DNA from 3 places in the Comamonas nitrativorans genome. Region 1 is predicted to be linked to each of the others. Evidence: predicted binding sites of a transcription regulator. Region 1 holds the regulator's gene; each other region holds the start of a gene.
The links. The regulator FNR, encoded in region 1, switches genes on or off when oxygen is low (the NO sensors DNR and NnrR bind a similar motif). The targets are predictions, from matches to a motif close to TTGATNNNNATCAA.
Positions count from the first base shown of each region.

Region 2: a site for FNR is predicted at 2,613-2,626, ahead of ACFO3A_RS12410 (universal stress protein). Genes of this name have one in related genera too.
Region 3: a site for FNR is predicted at 2,045-2,058, ahead of ubiU (ubiquinone anaerobic biosynthesis protein UbiU). Genes of this name have one in related genera too.

Region 1 is NZ_JBHSEW010000008.1:116,828-121,106, forward strand. It holds gene ACFO3A_RS10340 (bile acid:sodium symporter family protein) at 1-744, opposite strand, end outside; gene ACFO3A_RS10345 (hypothetical protein) at 871-1,137, shown strand; gene fnr (fumarate/nitrate reduction transcriptional regulator Fnr) at 1,220-1,948, opposite strand; gene hemN (oxygen-independent coproporphyrinogen III oxidase) at 2,147-3,529, shown strand; gene ACFO3A_RS10360 (sulfite exporter TauE/SafE family protein) at 3,535-4,212, shown strand.
Region 2 is NZ_JBHSEW010000011.1:10,793-15,071, reverse strand. It holds gene sstT (serine/threonine transporter SstT) at 1-224, opposite strand, end outside; gene rlmB (23S rRNA (guanosine(2251)-2'-O)-methyltransferase RlmB) at 358-1,116, shown strand; gene lgt (prolipoprotein diacylglyceryl transferase) at 1,130-1,939, shown strand; gene ACFO3A_RS12410 (universal stress protein) at 2,087-2,530, opposite strand; gene ACFO3A_RS12405 (heavy metal translocating P-type ATPase) at 2,745-4,279, shown strand, end outside.
Region 3 is NZ_JBHSEW010000001.1:279,651-283,929, reverse strand. It holds gene ACFO3A_RS01380 (U32 family peptidase) at 1-871, opposite strand, end outside; gene ubiU (ubiquinone anaerobic biosynthesis protein UbiU) at 947-1,987, opposite strand; gene ACFO3A_RS01370 (ribonucleoside triphosphate reductase) at 2,271-4,034, shown strand; gene nrdD (anaerobic ribonucleoside-triphosphate reductase) at 4,150-4,279, shown strand, end outside.

The DNA.
Region 1 (4,279 bases):
GAGGCACCAGCCCATGACGATGGCAAGCAGCAGGGCGCACAGGCCGAACAGCACCGCCATGGCCGGCAGCGGCATTTGCTGCCACAGTCCGGCGACCACGGCGCTGCTGAAGGCGGCGTAGACGACCAGCAAGATCGAGCCTTGATCGACGATGCGGATTTTCGATCCCGCCTGCTGCAAGAGCTTGCTTGTCCACGGGCGCAGCAGGTGGCCTGCGGCAAACGGCAGCAGCAGTTGCACGGCGATGCGTGCGACGGCCTCCAGCGGGTCGCCCGCGCTGCCGCCGCTGTGCGCCAGCAGGGCGCCGACCAGCAGGGGGGTGAACACGATGCCCATCAGGGTCGAGCCGGAAGCGCTGCACACGGCGGCCGGGATGTTGCCCCGGGCAACGCTGGTGAGGGCAATGGCCGACTGCACCGTCGCGGGCAGGGCGCACAGGAACAGCATCCCCTGCACCAGCGGGGCAGGAAGCGCCCAGGCAAGGAGAGGCTGTGCCAGCCAGCCGATCAGCGGAAAGATGGCAAAAGTGGTGGCCGTGACGACAAGGTGCAGGCGCCAATGCCCGATACCTGCCCAGATGGCCTGGCGGGACAGTTTGCTGCCATGCAGGAAAAACAGCAGCACGATCACCCAGGTCGTGGCTTGATCCAGAAGGCGGGCAAACTGCCCGGTGGCCGGGGCCAGGCTGGCCAGGACGACGGTCGAGAGCAGGGCAAGGGTGAAGGTGTCGGGCTTGAAGCGCACGGGGAAGTCCTTGAAAAACCGGGAAAGAGCAGGAAGGTTGAAAAAGTGGCTCAACTTTGGTGGGCATCTGCCGATACACCAAGCGTTTATTGTGTGCAATGAAAAAGCTTGAAAAGGTCATCAATGATGAACAGTACGACTTTTACCCAGGCGGCCCCGGGGGCCGACGTTTCGCCTCGGGGCCATTTGTTCCAAATGCCCTTGTTCAAGCCCGGAACCCGCGTCTTGCAAGGGGGGCGGGAAGAAACCGTCAGCCATGTGGTGCTGCGCCGCAAGGAAATGATGGTGTATCTGGTCGGGCAGGATGAACCGGTAAAGCCGGAGCGCCTGTATCTGGAGCCGCTGTGGTTCACGACCGAGCGGCGTCCGCAAGCGCTCAATTGGTACCTGTAGGATCGTCAATACGTTCCAAAGAAAAATGGCCAAAGGGGCACGGTTTCCTCTTTGGCCATTTGCGCGGTGCTCAACCGATGTCTCAGCGGCCTTCGCGTGAGCTATTGACCAGGCGCTGCAGTGCCTCCTGGTCGAGGATGCGGATGTGGCGCTGCTTGACTTCAACGATGCCGTCTTCGACGAACTTGGAAAAAGTGCGGCTCACGGTTTCCAGCTTCAGGCCCAGATAGCTGCCGATCTCCTCGCGGGTCATGCGCAGGATCAGCTCCGAGGAGGAAAAGCCCCGTGAATGCAGGCGCTGCACCAGATTCAGGATGAACGCCGCCAGGCGCTCTTCGGCCCGCATGCTGCCCAGCAGCAGCATCACGCTGTGTTCGCGCACGATCTCGCGGCTCATCACCTTGTGGACGTGCGACTGCAGGGCGGTCACTTCCCGCGAAAGCTCTTCCAGGCGGTTGAACGGCATCACGCAGACTTCGGCGTTTTCCAGCGCAATGGCATCGCAGGTGTGGTGGTTCTGCACGATGCCGTCGAGCCCGATGATTTCCCCTGCCATCTGAAAGCCTGTCACCTGGTAGCGCCCGTCTTCCGTGGCGACGCAGGTCTTGAAGAACCCGGTGCGAATGGCATAGAGCGAGTTGAATATCTCGCCGTTCTGGAACAGCATTTCGCCGCGCTTGATTTTGCGGCGGGTGGCCACCACTTCCTCGATGCGCTGCATCTGCTGCGCATCCAGCCCGATGGGCATACACAGTTCACGCAGGTTGCAGTTGGAGCAGGTAACTTGGATGGAGGCGGTGGTAGGTGTCATTGAACAAAGGTCGCAATTGCCCAGGGGGTAAGTGTGGCGCAAACAAAGGAGGGCGCAGAACATTGGGGCAAGCCCGCAATACGCTGACCTGAGTCAAATTATCGCCCGTTTTCTTTTAAAGAAATAATTGACACACGTCAAGGAAGCGCTTTAGTGATTTACTCCAGAATAGCGGGCTTACTAAGGAGAAGATTGCCCATGAGTATTGTCACGCCCGATCTGTTGCGTCGTTACGATGTACCTGGGCCACGCTATACCTCCTACCCTACGGCTGACCGTTTTGTCGAAGCCTTCCGGGAGAAAGATTACATCGTGGCGCTCAAGCAGCGCAAAGTGCAGTCGGCCACGGCCGTGCAGCCGCTGTCGCTGTACATCCACATTCCGTTCTGCGAATCGCTGTGCTACTACTGCGCGTGCAACAAGATCATCACCAAGCACCATGACCGGGCGGCCAAGTACCTGGCGTACCTGGAGCGCGAGGTGGATCTGCACGTCCAGCACCTGGGCCGTGGGCAGGTTGTCAGCCAGTTGCACCTGGGCGGCGGTACGCCCACCTTTTTGTCCGACGAGGAACTGGCCGGGCTGATGGACATGCTGCGCCAGCGCTTCGAGTTTGCTGCCGACGGGGAGTATTCGGTCGAAGTCGATCCGCGCACGGTCACGCCCGAACGCCTTCAGGTGCTGTGGGACCTGGGGTTGAACCGTTTGAGTTTTGGCGTGCAGGACTTCAATCCCGATGTGCAGCAGGCCGTGCATCGCATCCAGCCTGCCGAGCAGGTCTTTGCCCTGGTCGATGCGGCCCGCAAAATGGGTTTCAAGTCACTCAACGTCGATTTGATCTACGGGTTGCCCAAGCAGTCCCCGCAATCCTTTACCCGCACCTTGCAGCAGGTCGGGGAACTGCTGCCCGATCGCATCGCGCTGTATGGCTATGCCCACTTACCCGAGCGCTTCAAGTCGCAGCGGCGCATTCTGCGGCCGGACTTGCCTACGGCAGGCGACAAGCTGGAAATGCTCTCTGCCGCCATCGATAGCTTTATTGACGCAGGCTACGTCTACGTCGGCATGGATCACTTTGCCTTGCCCGACGATGCCCTGGCGGTTGCCAAGCGCCAGGGGCGCCTGCACCGCAACTTCCAGGGGTACAGCACCCAGCCGGACTGTGACCTGATCGCCCTGGGGGTTTCGGCGATTGGCCGTATCGGTGCCACGTACAGCCAGAACGCGAAAACCCTGGACGAGTATTACGACCTGATCGACCAGGGGCTGCTGCCCATCGTGCGCGGGCTGGCCTTGAGCAAGGATGATCTGATCCGCCGCGCAGTCATCATGTCCATCATGTGCCAGGGGGAACTGCTGTTCGAGTCGATCAACAATGCCTGGCTGATTGACTGCAAACAGTATTTCGCTGCGGAGTTCGAACTGCTGCAAGCCCAGCAGGAGGAAGGCTTGGTCGAAGTGCTTGAGGATTGCATCCGCGTCACGCCCAAGGGCTGGTTCTTCGTGCGCGGAGTGGCCTTGGTGTTTGACCGTTATCTGCAGGCCGACCGCAGCCGGGAGCGCTTTTCGCGGATCATCTGATCCCTATGCTGACCTCTTTGCTGTGGACTACTTTGATCATGGGGCTCGTGGGTGGGCCCCATTGTCTTGCCATGTGCGCTGCGCCTTGTGCGGTGGTTGCCTCCGGCGGCGGAGCGCCATCGCGCAGCCGCTGGCTCGGCTTTCATGGTGGGCGCTTGCTGGGCTACAGCGGCCTGGGGGCTTTGGCGGCCTGGGCCATGGGGGAAATGGCGTGGCTGGCCACGAATACCGCCTGGCTGCGCCCGGTCTGGACGGGGATGCACTTGGCCATCCTGTTCTGGGGGGGGCTGATGGTGCTGCAGGGTCAGCAGCCGCGTTGGCTGGAAACGGCTGGCCGTACTGTGTGGGGGTGGGTGCAACCCCTGGTGCGCCGACCCAGCGGCACGGTGCTGGCGGGGATGGCCTGGGCCTTGCTGCCTTGCGGCCTGTTGTATTCCGCGGTTTTGACGGCAGCCCTGGCGGCCAATCCCGGGTTCGGGGCGTTGAGCATGTTGGCTTTTGGCGTCGGCTCGGGGCTGTGGCTGTGGCTGGCGCCGGTGGCCTGGCGCTTTCTGCAGGGATCAGTGGCCCGCTGGCGCAGTGACTGGGGCACGCGGGCGGCCGGTGCGATGCTGGTGGGGGTGGCTTTGTGGGCGTTGTGGCTGGATGCGGTGCATGGCCCGGAATTGTGGTGTGCGACCTAGCCTGACGGGCAGGCAAGGTGTCTGCAAAACTGCCAGGCCGTCAACCTGAACCGGGGGTTCAGGTGGG
Region 2 (4,279 bases), on a different contig from region 1:
GTCTGCCCCGGCTGCTGGTTGCTGATGGCGGAGATCACCAGGATGAACACCAGAATGGGCGCGACGGCCTTGAGCGCCGAGATGAACAGCGTGCCCAGGATTTCTACACGGGCCGCAGCCTCGGGCCAGAAGAGGGCCAGCAGGGTGCCCAGGATCAGGCTGATGATGATTTGCGTGACGATGCTGGTGCGCTGTACCCAGCGCAGCAAGGGACGGTGAAGCATGATGGGGTTGCCAGTCATTAAAAAAAGGCCTGCCCAGCGGGTAGCTGGGCAGGGCCAAGGCGGAAAAAATGAAAAGTCCGCCAGTGTAGGGCCGAAGCGATGCCCCAAGAACTTATCTGATAATGCTGCCCCTATGTCTTCCCCCAAAGTTCTGTTTGGCTTCCATGCCGTAGGCGTTCGCCTGAAAACTGCTCCGCAAACCATTGTGGAGGTCTATTACGAAGCCACCCGGCGCGATGCCCGGATGCGCCAATTCCTGGAGCGTGCCCGCGAGGCCGGGGTGCGTCTGATCGAGGCCGACGCCCTGCGCATCGCCAAACTGGCCGGCAGCCACGGCCACCAGGGGGTGGCAGCGCGGGTCGAGGCCTTGGTGCAGCAAAAGTCGCTGGACGATCTGCTGGACGACCTGGAGGCCCAGGGCGTGCGCAACCCCCTGCTGCTGGTGCTGGACGGCGTGACCGATCCGCACAATCTGGGCGCCTGCCTGCGCGTGGCCGATGGCGCAGGCGTCCATGCGGTCATCGCCCCCAAGGATCATGCCGCCGGGATTAACGCCACCGTGGCCAAGGTGGCCAGCGGGGCCAGCGAGACGGTGCCCTACTTCATGGTGACGAATCTGGCCCGCACCTTGAATGAGCTGAAGGAGCGCAACATCTGGATCATCGGCACCAGCGGCGATGCGCCGCAAAGCCTGTTCGCCGCCGACTTCACCGGGCCGGTGGCCCTGGTGCTGGGGGCCGAGGGCGACGGCATGCGCCAGCTCACGCGCAAGACCTGCGACAGCCTGATCCACATCCCCATGTGCGGCGCGGTGGAAAGCCTGAACGTTTCCGTGGCCAGCGGCGTGTGCCTGTACGAAGCGCTGCGCCAGCGCAGCAGCAAGTCATCGTGAAGGGACTGGCGCCATGCTGATCTACCCGGAAATCAACCCCGTCGCCATCCAGCTGGGGCCGCTGGCCGTGCATTGGTATGGCCTCACTTACCTGGCCGCATTCGGCCTGTTCATGCTGCTGGGGCTGCGGCGCTTGCAGCATCCGGCGTTTGTCAGCCTGCCCCCGGAGCAGGCCTGGAGCCGCAAGGATGTCGAGGACATTCTGTTCCTGGGCGTGCTGGGCGTGATTGTCGGCGGGCGGCTGGGCTATTGCCTGTTCTACAAACCCGACTACTACCTGAGCCACCCGCTGGAAATCTTCGCGGTGTGGACGGGCGGCATGAGCTTTCACGGCGGGCTGCTCGGCGTGATCGTGGCCATGCTGTGGTTCGCCCGTTCGCGCCGGCGGCCCTGGCTGCAGGTGGCCGATTTCGTCGCCCCCTGCGTGCCCACCGGGCTGGCGGCGGGGCGGGTGGGCAACTTCATCAATGGTGAGCTGTGGGGGCGTTTTGCCAGCGCCGATCTGCCCTGGGCCATGGTCTTCCCGCACAGCGGCAGCCTGCAGCCGCGCCATCCGTCGCAGATCTACCAGTTCCTGCTGGAAGGGCTGCTGCTGTTCGTGCTGCTGTGGTGGTATGCCCGTGGCCCGCGCAAGCCGGGGCAGGTGGCGGCGGCCTTCCTGGTCGGCTATGGCAGCCTGCGCTTTGTGGCCGAGTATTTCCGCGAGCCGGACGATTTCCTGGGCCTGCTCTCGCTGGGCATGAGCATGGGGCAGTGGCTGTGCGTGCCGATGGTGCTGGCGGGCATCGCGCTGTGGCTGTGGGCCAGCCGCCGCGAAGGGTGATGATTTAATTCATAGCTTCTTCCGCAGGAAAACAAAGGATTTCAATGTGTTTTATATTTGAAATCCTTATGAATAAAGCGGAAGAAGCTATTGTTTTATCTTCATGGTACAAAAAAACGGCTTCTGCAAGGAAGCCGTTTTTACCTATTAGCGCAGCACCAGAATGGGCTTGGTCGAATGGGTCAGCACATGCTGGGTTTCGCTGCCCAGCAGCAGGCGCTTGATGCCCTTGCGCCCGTGCGAGGCCATGACGATCAAGTCCACCTCCTGCTTGTCGGCGGTGGCGATGATCGATTCGGCCACCAGATCCGATTTGGCGATGGTGGTCTTGACGGTCACGCCTATGCTCTTGCCTTCGGCCTTGATGGCGGACAGCTGGGCCTGGGCCTGGGTTGTCCACTGGGCTTCGATGCGTTTGATTTCGCTGATGTCCACCGTCGCCCCGCCTTCGAGGTAGCTGCGGGGGTAGCGGGGGATGACCCGCAGGACAATCAGCGTCGCACCACTGAGTTTGGCCAGGGACAGGGCGCTTTGTACGGCCTTGTCGGACAGGGCCGTGCCGTCCGTGGTCACCAAAATACGTTCATACATGCAAGATCCTCCTGAGTGAATAAAAGGGCACCAACGGCGCTATGAATACCTTAGCAGCTTAGGCAGCCTTTGCCCAGTTGGCTTGATATGCGTCAAACCGTTTATGATGCGGCCCCGCAACGCTATGACCATGTTTCCTCAGAGCCCGTTACTGACAGGCTCTTCTTCCCTCGTTTCTGAAGAGCGCAGACCGCCACGCCACGAAGAGCAATTTTTGCTTGACGACCCCCTGGAGTGGCCCAGTTTTGGCAAGCCCCTGGACGGGGCGGCACCTGCGCAGGCTTCGTCCGATCCGGCCACGGTTCCCGTATGGGACTCTCAGGTGGTGCTGGAGGGAATGTATTGCGCAACGTGCGCCCTGACCATCGAAGAAGCGTTGCGCCGCACACCCGGCATCCGGCAGGTGGAAGTCTCGGCCGCCGCGCACCGGGCGCGGGTGGTGTGGGATGCGCGGCAGACCACGCCCTCGGCATGGTTTGCCGCCATCGCCCAGGCCGGCTACCGGGCCATTCCGGCGCAGGACGCGCACGTCAAAACCTTGCGCCAGGCCTATCAGCGCAAAATGCTCTGGCGCTGGCTGCTGGCCACGTTCTGCATGATGCAGGTCATGATGTACGCATGGCCTGCTTACGAGGCCAAGCCCGGCGATTTGTCGCTGGAGATGGAAACCCTGCTGCGCTGGGCCTCCTGGCTGATCTGCATTCCGATGCTGCTTTACTCCTGCGGCCCGTTCTTCTCTGGCGCCTGGCGGGACTTGCGCCAACGGCGCATCAGCATGGATTTGCCCGTTGCTCTGGGCATGGCGATCACCTTCGTCATCAGCAGCTGGGGCACGTTTGATCCGCACGGCATCTTTGGCCGCGAGGTGTATTTCGATTCGCTGTCCATGTTCGCCGCCTTCCTGCTGGCCGGTCGCTGGCTGGAGGTGCGCCTGCGTGACCGCACCGCCGGGGCGCTGGAGGGCGTCCTCAACCGCCTGCCCGAAAGCGTGTTGCGCCGGCAGGACGATGGGCAGTTCGAGCGCGTCGCCCTGCGCCGCGTGGCCGTGGGCGACGTGCTGCGCATCCTGCCCGGCGAGGCGTTTCCGGTGGATGGCGTTCTCGTCGCCGGGCGCACCCAGGCCGATGAGGCGCTGCTCACCGGCGAGTCGCGCCCGGTCAGCAAGACCGTGGGCAGCAGCGTCGTCGCCGGCAGCTTCAACCTGAGTGCGGTGGTGGAAATTCAGGTGCAGGCGTTGGGCGACGAAACCAGGTTCGCCCAGATCGTCGGCCTGATCGAACAGGCCACCACCCAGAAACCTCGGCTGGCGGCATTGGCCGACAAGGCGGCCGGGCCATTTTTGCTGGGGATTTTGCTGCTGGCTGCGGCCACGGCCGTCTATTGGTGGCCGCAGGACCCGGGGCTGGGACTGCTGTATGCCGCCGTGGTGCTGATCGTGACCTGCCCCTGCGCCTTGTCCCTGGCCACCCCGGTGGCCATGCTGACCGCCGCCGGCACCCTGGCCCGCCAGGGCGTGCTGGTGCGCAATCTGCAAGGGCTGGAAGCCCTGGCCCAGGTGCAGGTGCTGGTGTTCGACAAGACCGGCACCTTGACCGAGGAAGGGCTGGCGGTGCAAGCCAGCCACGCCTACACCGGCACGGCCCTGCCGGCGTGGTGTTCAGGCCTGGCCGTGGCACTGGCGCGGCAATCGATTCATCCGGTTTCGGTCGCTGTCCAGGCGCTGCCGCAGGCCGAAAGTGCAGATGGCTG
Region 3 (4,279 bases), on a different contig from region 1:
GGCGGCCATGCCAGTAGCCATTACAGGAATCGGCCGGCATGAAGGGGCGCATGGCGCGGACGGTACAGGCCTCGGGCAGTGGAGCAGCAGTTTTGCGGGCCGCATCGAAGGCGGCCACGATGTCGGCCATGTGCTGCGATTGGGGCGACAGGCGCAGCACGTCCACGCCCAGGTCGGCCAGTTGGGGCACGTCGGCAATCAGGTTATGCACCTTGGCCGATTGGGTCTGGATGCCGTTGAGGGTGAGGAAAGCCTCGCCCTCGCGGCTTTTGAGCAGTTGGCCGTCGGCGTGTTCGATGCAGCGAAAGCCGCAGTCGTCCTTGGGCAGGTTGTAGTGGCGGGCGGTAAAGCAGCGGGCCGAGAAGGCCAGCGGCATCCGGCCATAGGCAAACACTTCGGTTTGCAGCCCGGCGGGACGGTTGGCCTGTAGTACGGCCAGGTCGCTGCTGCGCATCTCCAGCGGCATGACCCAGCGCGTGGCGCCCAGGCTGGCCATCCAGGCCAGGGCGTCCTGGTTGAACAGGTTGAGTTGCGCCCCGGCGACGAAGGGGCGCTTGCCCGCCAGGTTGTGCACGGCGCCCATGTCGCCCGCTTCGATGAGGAAGCCTTCTTCGCGCACGATCTTGTGCATGTCGGCCACGTCGCTGGTCGATTCCAGCAGCACCATGGTGCTGAGGACGACTTCCTTGCCGGCATCGCGCAGCATGTGGGCAATGTCCAGCCAGTCGCTGTGGCGCAGCTCGTGGCGGCGCGAGCAGACCACTTCGCCCAGGTAAACGATGTCCACCGGCGTTTGCGCCATGGACTGGTAGAACTCGAACAGCGTGTCGCGGTGCCAGTAGTACTGCACCGGGCCGAGGGATAACTTCATCATTGCAATCAAAAAATCGGGTTGAATCAGGTGCTGACCCTTGTAGGGAAAGCGCTGAAAGCTATAAAAACTGGTTTACTTCCAGGGCCGGTGGTAGGCGCCCAGGGTGTGCTGCTGGCCTTCGGCCACCTGGTCCAGGCTGGCCATCCACGCCGTCTTGGGGGCGTACAAATGGCCCTGCGCCATGCAGTGGTCGATGGCTTCGCGCCAGACCTTGGTGACCTGCGCCACGTAGGCCGGGCTGCGCTGGCGGCCTTCGATCTTGAAGGCCCGCACGCCCATCTTCACCAGCTGGGGCAGCAGCTCCAGGGTGTTCAGGCTGGTGGGTTCCTCCAGCGCGTAGTAGTTGCTTTCCTCGCCCACGTCGAACCGGCCCTTGCACAGCGTGGGGTAGCCCGCGTTTTCGCCGTGGCCGTATTTGTCGATCAGCACGCCGTTCAGGCGCGATTCGACCCCGGTGTCGGTGTCTTTCCAGCGCACGAACTTGGCGGGCGAACACACGCCATGCGTGTTCGGCGATTCGCCCGTGGCGTACGACGACAGGGCGCAGCGCCCCTCCACCATCACGCACAGGCTGCCGAAGCCGAACACCTCGATCTCCACGCTGGTGCGGTTGGCGACCTGCTTGACCTGCTCCAGCGACAGCACGCGCGGCAGCACCGCACGCTGGATGTTGAACTGCTGCTGGTACAGGTTGATGGCGTCGTGGTTGGTGGCCGAGCCTTGCACGGACAGGTGCAGGCGCAGTTGCGGGTGCCGGTCGGTGGCGTAGCGCATCAGGCCGGGGTCGGCCAGGATGACGGCGTCGATGCCCCAGGCCGCAGCGCGGTCCAGGGCCGAGCGCCAGGGCGCCGGGTTGCTGGCCTGGGGGTAGGTGTTCAGTGCCATCAGCACCTTGCGGCCCCGGTTGTGGGCGTAGGCGATGCCTTCCTGGATGGCTTTTTCGTCGAAGTTCAGGCCCGCGAAGTTGCGGGCATTGGTGGCGTCGCGCAGGCCCAGGTAAACGCAATCGGCACCGCCGTCGATGGCGGCTTTCAGCGCTGGCAGGCTGCCAGCGGGGCAGACCAGCTCGGGCGCTGGCGGCAGGGTCAAGGTGGGGCTGGAAGAAGCAGACATGGAGCAACCGCAATATGAAAAATCATTGAAATGTAGTTTTTTTGCCAACAAGATGACCTGATCTTTGTCAAATCTTGCCGGTGCGTTGTTGAGAAATTTGATCGGGATTGGTGCGAAAACATGCGGCCTCTACGGTGCGCACCCAGGCCGAAAGGCGAGTCTGGAAACATTTGAATACCCCTGCTGCCGGTGCCGGTGAAGGGTGTTTCTTTGATCTGATGCAAACCCATATCTAGTGTTTTGAAAATACGATAAACGCTACATATAGTGTTTTGGAGTGTTTATGTCCGTCGTGACCCCTACCGCAGCGCAGGCCAAAGTTCAAGCCGAGAGCCCCATCCAGGTGGATGTGGAAAGCGCCATCAACGAATACCTCACCCGTGCCGACTGGCGTGTGAACGCCAACGCCAACCAGGGGTATTCCCTGGGTGGGCTGATCCTGAACGTGGCGGGGAAAGTCACGGCCAACTACTGGCTCTCGCACGTCTACGCGCCGGAAATCGGCGAGGCGCACCGCAACGGCGACCTGCATATCCACGATCTGGACATGCTCAGCGGCTATTGCGCGGGCTGGTCGCTGCGCACGCTGCTGCACGAGGGGCTGAACGGCGTGCCGGGCAAGGTCGAGGCCGGGCCGGCCAGGCACATGAGTTCCGCCGTCGGGCAGATCGTGAACTTTCTGGGCACGCTGCAGAACGAGTGGGCCGGGGCGCAGGCGTTTTCCTCGTTCGACACCTATATGGCCCCGTTCGTGCGCAAGGACGGCATGAACTACGCCGAGGTGCGCCAGTGCATCCAGGAGCTGATCTACAACCTGAACGTGCCCTCGCGCTGGGGCACGCAGACGCCGTTCACCAACCTGACCTTCGACTGGACGTGTCCTGAAGATCTGCGCGAGCAGGTGCCGGTGATCGGTGGCGTGGAAATGCCGTTCAGCTACGGCGACCTGCAGGTCGAGATGGACATGATCAACCGCGCCTACATCGACGTGATGACCACGGGCGATGCCAAGGGCCGGGTGTTCACCTTCCCCATTCCTACCTACAACATCACCAAGGACTTTCCCTGGGAAAGCGCCAATGCCGACCTGCTGTTCGACATGACGGCCAAGTACGGCCTGCCGTACTTCCAGAACTTCGTCAATTCCGAGCTGGAGCCGCACATGGTGCGCTCCATGTGCTGCCGGTTGCAACTGGACTTGCGCGAACTGCTCAAGCGCGGCAACGGCCTGTTCGGCAGCGCCGAGCAGACCGGCAGCGTGGGCGTGGTGACGGTGAACTGCGCCCGCCTGGGCTATCTGCATGCGGGCGACGAGGCGGCGCTGCTGGCCGCGCTGGACCGCCTGCTGGAATTGGGCAAGCGCAGCCTGGAAGTGAAGCGGCGGCTGATCCAGCAACTGATGGACGAGGGGCTGTTCCCCTACACCAAGCGCTATCTGGGCACGCTGCGCAACCACTTCTCCACCCTGGGGGTGAACGGCATTAACGAGATGGTGCGCAACTTCACCCACAACGTGCATGACATCACCAGCGACTGGGGCCATGCCTTTGCCGTGCGCCTGCTCGACCATGTGCGCGAGCGCATCGTCGCCTTCCAGGAAGAAACCGGCCACCTCTACAACCTGGAGGCCACGCCGGCCGAGGGCACCACCTACCGCTTTGCCAAGGAAGACAAAAAGCGCTGGCCGGACATCCTGCAGGCCGGCACGCCCCAGCAGCCCTACTACACCAACAGCTCGCAACTGCCCGTGGGCTTTACCGACGACCCGTTCGAGGCCCTGGAGCGCCAGGAAGCGCTGCAAACCAAATACACCGGCGGCACGGTGCTGCACCTGTACATGGGCGAGCGCCTGTCCAGCGGCGCGGCCTGCCGGGAGCTGGTCAAGCGCTCGCTCACGCGCTTTCGGCTGCCGTACATCACCGTCACGCCCACCTTCTCGATTTGTCCCCAGCATGGCTATCTGGCCGGGGAACACCCGTTCTGTCCCAAGTGCGATGAAGAGCGCCTGGCAGAAAAACGTCGCCGCCAGCAGTTGCAGGCAGCGTGATGAAAACCATAGCTTCTACCGCTGGTAAAAAGGCATTTTCAGATACTTTTATCTTTAAAAACCAATGAACACAAGCGAAACAAGCTATCCCTTTATTCAATTGAAAGCAACCACCATGAATGCACTCTCTACCCCCGAAACCGCCGCCCTGACCGCTGCCGTGCAGCTGACCGATGCCGAACGTCAACCTTGCGAAGTCTGGACGCGCGTCATGGGCTACCACCGCCCGGTGGCCAGCTTCAACA